Regions from separate parts of the Arthrobacter sp. NPDC093128 genome, predicted to be linked through region 2. Evidence: riboswitches for the same ligand, from Rfam matches in the RefSeq annotation. Region 2 holds a riboswitch; each other region holds the start of a gene.

Region 1 (2,194 bases), on a different contig from region 2:
AACTGCCCGTGCAGCGTGGCCCCCACTTCGGCATACAGCCAGAAGCACGGGAGTACCGCTGCCACGAGCACTCCGTAGCTGCCGGAAACAGACGAGGCCAGCAGGTGGTCCACGTAGGACTTGGTCACCGGCCCCAGTCCGGAGTCCACAGTCCGGGTGCTCAGCCACGTCCGGTGCAGTTCGGACTCGACTTCCAGGCATTGCTGTGCCGACCGTGCCCAGAACAGTTGCTCGGCCTCGGTGGGGGCGATCGCGGCAGCACGGGACAGCACCCTGGAGTAGCCGTTCAGGTAGATGGCGTCCTGGGCAAGGTAATAGGCAAAGTGGCGTTCCGTGAGGGAACCGTCGGCCAGTGCGCGGATGAAGTCCAGCCCGTAGATGGCGTCGAGGTCCGGTCCTGCGTCCTGCCGGAGTACTGCAGCGAACTGGCCCTCCGCCGGCACGTCCTGGCCCCTGGGCGCCAGATGGTGGAAGTGGTGGACCGGGCCGTTGCCCGTTCCCACGTCCAGCACTCCGGACTCCCGGAGCGCCCCCTCCAGCCACGGCTTCACTGCCCGCAAGGACGCCTCCCAGTCCCCCAGGCTTGCCTGCACGGTGGCCATGGCCGACGACAGGGAGCACCCGGTCCCGTGGCTGTTCCGGGTGGCGATCCGGCCGCCGTCGACCACCACAACATCCTGGGCCAGCAGCCCTTCGGTGTTGACGAGCGCGTCGGGGCATTCCCCGCCGTCGAGGTGTCCGCCTTTAACCAGCACGGTGGTGCCGGCCTGGGCGGCAAGCCTTTTGCCCTGGGCCAGTGCGGCCTCCCAGTCGCCCGCGAGGGGCTCGTTGAGGAGCATCGCGAGTTCTGCGAGGTTCGGCGTGATCAGGTCGGCCAGTGGCAGGAGTTCACGCAGTTCCGCTTCGGCGGCCTCCTGCAGGAGACGGTCCCCGCTGGTGGCCACCATGACAGGGTCCAGGACCACGACGGCGGGACGGGCCTTTACCAGCCAGCTGCGGACGGCGGCAATCACCGCGGAGTCACCCAGCATGCCGATCTTGACGGCGTCGATGCTGATGTCGTCGCTGATGGCCTCAAGCTGGGCGGTCAGGAAGTCCGCCGGGGGAACGTGGACGGCCCGGACGCCGTGGGTGTTCTGTGCCGTCAGGGCGGTAATGGCGGCCATGCCGTAGCCGCCGTTGGCGGCAATGCTCTTGAGGTCCGCCTGGATCCCCGCCCCTCCGGACGGATCCGATCCGGCGATGGCCACCACCCGCGGGGTTGCGCGCAGGGCGGCGTCCAGGGTGGACCCGGCCCCCGTGGTTGAGGCGGGGGTGGGCAGGAATGATGAAGACAAAGGAGACATCCCTTCGCCGGTGCTAGCCGGACAGGTTCAACGGGTGTGGATCTCAGCCGGCCCTGTGCGCGGCACCCCGTGTCAGTCCCCTAGCCTAGCTGTTTTCCTTTAACGGACTCGCGGGTACGGCCCGAATCCGGCGTATTACTACGCCCGGTTCGGACCGCACCCGCGGTGTCAGTCGGCTGGTGGATCAGAGCTCGGAGGCCGGGACTCCCACGCCGAGGATGATCGGTTCGCTGGCCGGAGCCTTTGCCTGCGCATCCTTCTTTGCCGGTTCCGGTGCCTTCGCCTCGTGGGTGTGCCCTGCCGCGGCCACCGGAGCGCTCTCGTGGTGTTCCACGGATGTTTCGTTCGCCGCGCCCTGGGCACGGCTCGCACTCCGGTTGCGGCGCGGACGGCGCGCCCGGCCCTGCACCGCAGTGTGGTCGGTGTAGTCGGCTTCAGCAGCCTGGGCTGCCGGGGCCCGCGTAGCCGGAACCCGGGCTGCCGGGGCCTGGACCGCCTGAACCGGCTGCTCAGCCGGTGCCGCCGGGCGCTCAGCCGCTGCAGGCTCGCCAAGGTGCGCGAACGCCTCGGCCAGGCGGTCGAGGGTCAGGGCCGCACCGGTGGCCGGCGATTCCCCTGCGTGCTCAACGAACGGAAGCGCAACCTTTTCGCCGCCGAAGGTCAGGACCGCAGCCGGCCGCCCTGCGGCAGCCGCCTCGGCGTCGGACACCTTGGCCGGCCGTGCCGTCGCGGGAGCGGACTGCGCCGGCGTTGACTGGGCAGCGTGTGCCTGCCCTGCCGCTTGGGCAGCGGCAGCCGCCGGGGGGGCATGGCCGGTCTCGGCGTCGTGCAGGTGGGCGGCGTGCGCC
Region 2 (2,194 bases):
GTCGGGCCGGAACGGCGTCCAGCGCGGGTCGGCGTTGCCGTCCATCAGCTGCCTGCAGATGGCAGCCGCCGCGGGCGTCAGCAGGACGCCGTGACGGAAGAATCCGGTGGCAATGATCAGCCCCTCAATGTCCCGGCCGGTGCGGGCGTCCGCGACCCGCCCCAGCAGCGGCGCGTTGTCCGGCGTTCCCGGACGGGCCCTCGCGGTGGCTTCCAGGAGCTCCAGTTCAGCGACGGCCGGCACCAGCACCTGCGCGTCGCGCAGCAGCTGGTAGACGCCGCCGGCGGAAACGGCGGCCTCGGCAGGTGCCGCCGGTTCAGTGCCGGTGCCTTCAACGTCAGCAGCGGCGAGGGCGTCTTCACGCTGAGTCGCCCCGATCACCACCGTTCCGTCCTGCCGGGGAACGATATAGACGGGGATTCCGTGGACCATGCCGCGGACCGTTGATGTCACCAGCGGCTGCAGGTATGCGGGCACACGCAGGCGCAGGATGTCGCCGTACACCGGGCGGAGCGGCAGCCTCAGGCCTGGGGGCAGCCCGCCGAGGGCCGCAGACCCCAGCCCGTTGGCAACGATGGTCTCCCCGGCGTGCACGGTGCCTCCCCCGGCCAGGCTGACCCCGCTGACCTGCCCGTCCTCCCGGAGCAGGCCGGCGGCCCGCTCATGCACGGCGGAACCTGCCAGGGACTCCGCAATCAGGGCGAGGAGCCGGCGGGGGTCCACCTGGTGGTCGGCCGGAATGTCGAAGGCGCAGGAGATCCCGGGGCTCAGCAGCGGTTCGCGGGCCCGTGCTTCCCTGACTGTAAGAGGTTCCACTGTGAGGCCGCTTGCCTGCTGGACTCCCCGCAGGTCGGCGAGCGCCCTGCGGTCGGCGGCGTCGGCCCCTACGGCGAGGGTCGACGTCGTGAGGTAGCCGGTGCCGGGGGCTCCGGCGCCGGTATCCTCCGCCTCGAGGCCTGCGGCGAAGGCGGGCCACAGCCCCGAGGAGTGGAGCATGAGTTCCAGGAGCTGTTCCTCCTGGTAGTGGAGTTCGCTCACTGGCGCCAGCATGCCGGCGGCGGCCCAACTGGCGCCAGTCCCCGGTGCGTCGTCGATGAGCACCACGGACCTGCCGGACTGCCGGGCTTCCCACGCGATGCCGTGGCCGATGACCCCTCCGCCTATGACGGCGACGTCGGCGCTGATTTCCCGGGCGCGCGCGGCGGGGCGGCCTGCTGCGGGTTGCGGGTTCATTGTCATCCTTCCCTACGCCGGTACTAACCGGATCAGGTCAAGCGGTCGGCTCTGACGCCCTCTCAGCCCTGCAGCTTTGTGACAGCTGCAGCGGGCTCCCGCGGTACCACCCCAGTTTAGAGGAACTAGGCTGGTGCCATGACCGAGCACGCCGTCCTCACCAGCGCCCGCCTGTACCTCTGCACCGATGCCCGCACCGAGCGGGGCGATTTCGAAGACTTCGTCGATGCCGCCTATGCCGGCGGCGTTGACATCATCCAGCTCCGGGACAAGAACCTGGAGGCCGCCGAAGAGCTCGAGCTGCTTGAAGTGCTGGAGGCTGCGGCCCGCCGCCACGGCCGGCTCTGGTCGGTCAACGACCGCGCCGACATCGCTTCGCTCGCCGCTGCCCCGGTTCTCCACATCGGGCAGAAGGACCTTCCCCTGGCTTCGGCCCGGAAATTCCTCGGCGATGACGCCGTGATCGGCCTGTCAACCCACAGCCCGGAACAGATCGACGCCGCCATCGCCGCGTCTGCCGGTCCCGGCGGACTGGACTACTTCTGCGTGGGGCCGGTGTGGGCCACTCCCACCAAGCCGGGCCGGGCCGCCGTCGGCCTCGACCTGGTCCGCTACGCGGCCGGCGCCAGCGGCAAAACATCAGGCAAAACAGCTGACAGCGCGGTTGAAGGGACCGCTGGCGGTTCCCCGCAGCCGTGGTTCGCCATCGGCGGCATTGACCTGGGCAACGTTGAACAAGTGGTGGCTGCCGGAGCGCAGCGCATCGTAGTGGTCCGCGCCATTACCGAGGCCGACGACCCGGCCGCAGCGGCCAAGTCGCTGTTGGCGGCACTCGACGCCGGCCAGCAGTACAGCTAGCCGGTCAGGCCGAGTTGCGTCATACGCCGTGAATGGTTCCGCGCCAGGCCGGAGATCAGCCCGCTGACCAGCTCTTTCGCCGCGGCGTTGTCCTCGCCGCCGA
Region 3 (2,194 bases), on a different contig from region 2:
CGCCGATGGCCGAGGTGATGTGGTCGTAGCCCGGGGCTATGTCCGTAACCAGGGGCCCGAGGGTATAGAACGGGGCGCCCTTGCACAGTTCCTGCTGGCGCTCCACGTTCTCGCGGACCAGGTGGAACGGCACGTGGCCGGGGCCCTCCACCATCACCTGCACGTCGAACTCCCAGGCGCGCTGCGTCAGCTCGGCCAGGGTGTCCAGCTCGGCGAACTGGGCGGCGTCGTTCGCGTCCGCCGTCGCACCCGGCCGCAGTCCGTCGCCCAGCGAGAACGCGACGTCGTACTTGGCGAAAATTTCGCACAGCTCGTCGAAGTGGGTGTACAGGAAGTTTTCCTGGTGATGCGCCAGGCACCACCCGGCCATGATGGCGCCGCCCCGGGACACGATTCCGGTGACCCGCTTGACCGTGAGCGGAACATAGCGGAGCAGCACCCCGGCGTGGATGGTCATGTAGTCCACGCCCTGTTCGCACTGCTCGATCACGGTGTCCCGGAAGATCTCCCAGGTGAGGGCGTTGGCCTCGCCGTTGACCTTCTCCAGGGCCTGGTAGATCGGTACCGTGCCGATCGGGACCGGGGAGTTGCGGATGAGCCATTCCCGGGTGGTGTGGATGTCGTCGCCGGTGGACAGGTCCATCACCGTGTCGGCGCCCCACTGGGTGGCCCACTGCAGTTTGTCCACTTCCTCGGCAATGGAGCTGGTAACCGCCGAGTTGCCGATGTTGGCATTGATCTTGACAAGGAAGGCCTTGCCGATGATCATCGGTTCGGATTCCGGGTGGTTGATGTTGTTGGGGATGATGGCGCGTCCGGCAGCCACTTCGCTGCGGACCAGCTCCACGTCGCAGTTCTCGCGGAGGGCAACGAACTGCATCTCGGGCGTCACTACACCCTGCCGTGCGTAATGCATCTGTGTGACAGTCTTGCCCTCGACGGCGCGGCGGGGCACGGGCTGCGCGCCCTTCCACTCCGCGGAGGCGGCGCCGCGGCGCACTGCCGACTTGCCGTCGTCGAGCAGGTTCCGTTCCCGGCCGCTGTAGGGCTCGGTGTCGGCCCGCGATTCGATCCACCGGGTCCTGAACGGTTCCAGGCCCACCACGGGATCGCTTCCGGGTCCCGCTGTCCGGTACACCAGGAACGGGGGGTTGGCAGCGCCGCCCGGAGAGTCCTCCAGGGCAATTTCGGTCACCGGCACCTTGATCCCGGTGGCCTCGTCGGCGATGAACGCCAACGAATGGGACTTCAGCGACTGCGTTTCAATCGTGCCCGGCTTGTCGGAGTCGGTGTTGTTTTGGGCAGGGATCAGCTGTGTTTCTTGTGTATTCACGGAATACTCACTTCCTTCGCCGGCATTACCCGGACAGGTTCAACGGTCGCAGGCCGCGTCAGCCCGATCTCAGCCCCTGCAAGGGCACCCGTGTGGTCGTAAACGAAGTTACCACAGGGCAGGGGCCGTGCCCTTGTCACATGGCGTTCAAGTCCGGCGGCGGCAGCCCGCCGGACTAGGCTTGAACCATGGCTGGCATCATCGAATTCAGCGGGACCGTGCTCACCGCCCCGAACCAGGAACAGCACGGCCTTTGGGCTGTCGACGGCAGGCTGACGTTCAAGCAGCCGGCCGTTCCCGCCGATGTTGTGCTGGACGGCTGGGTCCTGCCGGGCCTGGTGGATGCGCACTGCCACATCGGACTCGGACCCGCCGGGGACGTTACCGAGTCCCTGGCCGAAGAGCAGGCCATGACGGACCGGAACGCCGGTACCCTGCTGGTCCGCGACGCCGGCGCCGTGCACGACACGCGCTGGCTCCAGCACCGCCGCGAGCTGCCCAGGATCATCCGGGCCGGCCGGCATGTTGCCAGGACGAGCCGCTACCTGCGGGGATTCGCCGTCGAGGTTGAGCCGGACGGCCTGGTCGAGGCAGTGCGGAAGCAGGCACTCGCGGGCGACGGCTGGGTCAAGCTGGTGGGGGACTGGATCGACCGGGGCGCCGGCGACCTCGCGCCGTCGTTTCCCGCCGCCGTGGTGCGGGACGCTGTCCGCGCCGCCCACGATGAAGGGGCCAGGGTGACCGCGCACTGTTTCGCCGAGGACACGCTGGATGACATGCTCGACGCCGGCATCGACTGCATCGAACACGGAACCGGCCTTCTCCCGCGGCACCTGCCCCGGTTCGTGGAACAGCGCGTCC
Region 4 (2,194 bases), on a different contig from region 2:
GCCCACGGCGTCGCGGACCTCCAGCACACCGGCGGGGTCGAGGTTGGCTGTGGGTTCGTCCAGGAGCAACAGTCCCGGGCGCATGGCGAGGATGCCGGCGAGCGCCAGGCGCTGCTTCTGGCCACCGGACAGGGCCGACGTCGGGTGGTCCAGCGGCAGGTGGGCCAGCCCGACGTCGGCGAGCGCCTCCCCCACACGCTTCCAGATGTCCCCGCGCGGTACGGACAGGTTTTCGGCGCCGAAGGCGACGTCGTCCCCCAACCGGGAGAGGACCACCTGCGTCTCGGGGTCCTGCTGCATCAGCCCGGCACGTCCGCGCTGGGCGCGCGGCGGGGCGCCGTCGATCAGCAGGGTGCCGGTCTCGTCGGAGTCCTCGGCGTCCGGGGCGCCCCCGTGGTGGGCACCGGCGTCGCTGTCACCGAGCACTCCGGCAAGGGCATGCAGCAGCGTGGACTTGCCCGCGCCGGAGGGGCCGAGGAGGAGTACACGCTCGCCCGGCTGAATTTCCAGGTCGAGGCCATGGACTGCCGGCTGGGACCGGCCGGCGTGCCGCCAGCCCCAGCCCCGTGCCGTGACCGCCGCGGGGCGGACGCTGTCGGAAAACGTCATGAGCAGTGTGCCGTCATCAGGAGAAGACGGGCTCCGTGGCTGCCTTGCGGGAGGCGAAGGAGCTCAGCACGCCGGTCCTGGCCAGACCGCGCGTGGCGATCCAGGACAGCCCCCCAGCGATGATGGCGCCTGAGATGGCGGTGAAGATGATGTAGGCCAGTTTGTCACCGGCAGCGTATGCGATGTTCCAGCCCCACGGCGCGAACGCATCGTTCAGTCCGCAGAAGAAGCCTGCCGCGGCGCCGGCCAGCAGCGAAACGGGCAGGTTGAACTTCTTGTAGACGAACACGGCGAAAATGATTTCCGCGCCGAGGCCCTGCACGAAGCCGGAGAACAGCACGGACGCGCCGTACTGCGAGCCCATGATGAGCTCCCCGGTGGCAGCCACGGTTTCGCAGAAGATGGCAGCGCCCGGCTTGCGGATAATCAGCATGCCCAGGACGGCGGGAATCATCCAGCCGCCGGCGATGAGGCCGGTCAGCGGCGGGTATACGGCGTTCATGGGCGGCGAAACAGCGGCGGCACCCTGGGACCATGCCCAGAAAATAACGCCGCCGGCCACCGCGATCAACGCGGCAACAACAATGTCCACCACGCGCCAGCTCTTCTTGCCGTGGTGCAACGTCTGCTTTGCAGAAATATCAGTCATGTCTTCCTCCTGAGGTACAGGAGGGGAGAGTGTTTCCCGGCCGGACCGCGGCTTCCGCCGCCTGCTGCCGGACACTCTGAGAACTCGACTCCCTTGCGCCGGTACTAACCGGATCAGGTTCGAGGGTCTGCGGCTGTCCGCACTCTCAGCGCCCGCCTCCGGTTCCCCTGGACTGCTCCAGTGATGCCCGACGGCGACGCTCCCCTGTCGTATCAAATCGCCCTTGTGGGCGTTGATCAGTTTACACCCGGGGGCCCGCGAAATCCCGGGGGAAGTTGTCACAATCGGGCGGCCCGCCGCCTTGTTCCGGCGGAAGGCTGACCGTGCTCCGCGCGCTCAGGGGGCTAGGCTAGGGGAAGCCCTGTTTCCGCCGTCTTAGGAGTACCTGGAATGAGTCTTTTCATCAAGCTGCTTGGAACCGGAGTGAGCCTGCTGGCCGGATTCGCCGGCACCAAGGCCGTTGACGTCATCTGGGAAAAGGTCACCGGCAGGAAGCCTCCCAAGGGCGACAAGGATGACGTTCCCACCACCCTGCGCAGCGCCCTGACCTTTGCCCTGATTTCGGCAGCCGTCAGCGCGATCATCCAGGTTTTGGCCAACCGCGGCACCCAGCGTGCCATCACCCGCTTCGCCAAGAGCCAGGACATCGTCTAGCCCACATCCCTATTGGAGTTTTTGTCCAGAAAATGGCCGATGAGCGGGCTCGAAGTCGCGTTATCTGGACAAAAACTCCATGGGAAGTCAGGCCCGGCCGCTTGCTTCGTCGTCGTCCGCGTCACGTTTGTCGGCGGCTTTCTGCACCACGGCTTCCAGCTCGTCCGTGGTGAGGAGTTCCCGGTGCAGGTGCTTGGTACGGTAGCCGGCCCTGCCCACCATGTGCGCGGACACCGGCACGGTGAGCACCTGGAAGATCCACGCCACGAACAACACGGGCCA

Evidence for each region. Region 2 has a riboswitch for thiamine pyrophosphate ahead of thiO (glycine oxidase ThiO). Riboswitches for the same ligand answer to the same signal wherever they lie in the genome.
Region 1: linked by a shared signal. The riboswitch ahead of thiD (bifunctional hydroxymethylpyrimidine kinase/phosphomethylpyrimidine kinase) and the one ahead of thiO (glycine oxidase ThiO) in region 2 are both predicted to bind thiamine pyrophosphate.
Region 3: linked by a shared signal. The riboswitch ahead of thiC (phosphomethylpyrimidine synthase ThiC) and the one ahead of thiO (glycine oxidase ThiO) in region 2 are both predicted to bind thiamine pyrophosphate.
Region 4: linked by a shared signal. The riboswitch ahead of AB0N24_RS11115 (ECF transporter S component) and the one ahead of thiO (glycine oxidase ThiO) in region 2 are both predicted to bind thiamine pyrophosphate.

The regions. Positions count from the first base shown of each region.
Region 1 covers NZ_JBFBEY010000015.1:78,358-80,551, reverse strand. Annotated here, with positions in the region: gene thiD (bifunctional hydroxymethylpyrimidine kinase/phosphomethylpyrimidine kinase) at 1-1,346, opposite strand, end outside; TPP riboswitch at 1,329-1,426, opposite strand; gene AB0N24_RS17995 (Rne/Rng family ribonuclease) at 1,531-2,194, opposite strand, start outside.
Region 2 covers NZ_JBFBEY010000001.1:333,836-336,029, reverse strand. Annotated here, with positions in the region: gene thiO (glycine oxidase ThiO) at 1-1,239, opposite strand, end outside; TPP riboswitch at 1,226-1,345, opposite strand; gene thiE (thiamine phosphate synthase) at 1,372-2,091, shown strand; gene AB0N24_RS01620 (ferritin-like domain-containing protein) at 2,088-2,194, opposite strand, start outside.
Region 3 covers NZ_JBFBEY010000006.1:19,273-21,466, reverse strand. Annotated here, with positions in the region: gene thiC (phosphomethylpyrimidine synthase ThiC) at 1-1,333, opposite strand, end outside; TPP riboswitch at 1,328-1,435, opposite strand; gene AB0N24_RS08675 (amidohydrolase family protein) at 1,522-2,194, shown strand, end outside.
Region 4 covers NZ_JBFBEY010000008.1:54,035-56,228, reverse strand. Annotated here, with positions in the region: gene AB0N24_RS11120 (ATP-binding cassette domain-containing protein) at 1-609, opposite strand, end outside; gene AB0N24_RS11115 (ECF transporter S component) at 626-1,258, opposite strand; TPP riboswitch at 1,331-1,474, opposite strand; gene AB0N24_RS11110 (DUF4235 domain-containing protein) at 1,649-1,912, shown strand; gene mnhG (monovalent cation/H(+) antiporter subunit G) at 2,000-2,194, opposite strand, start outside.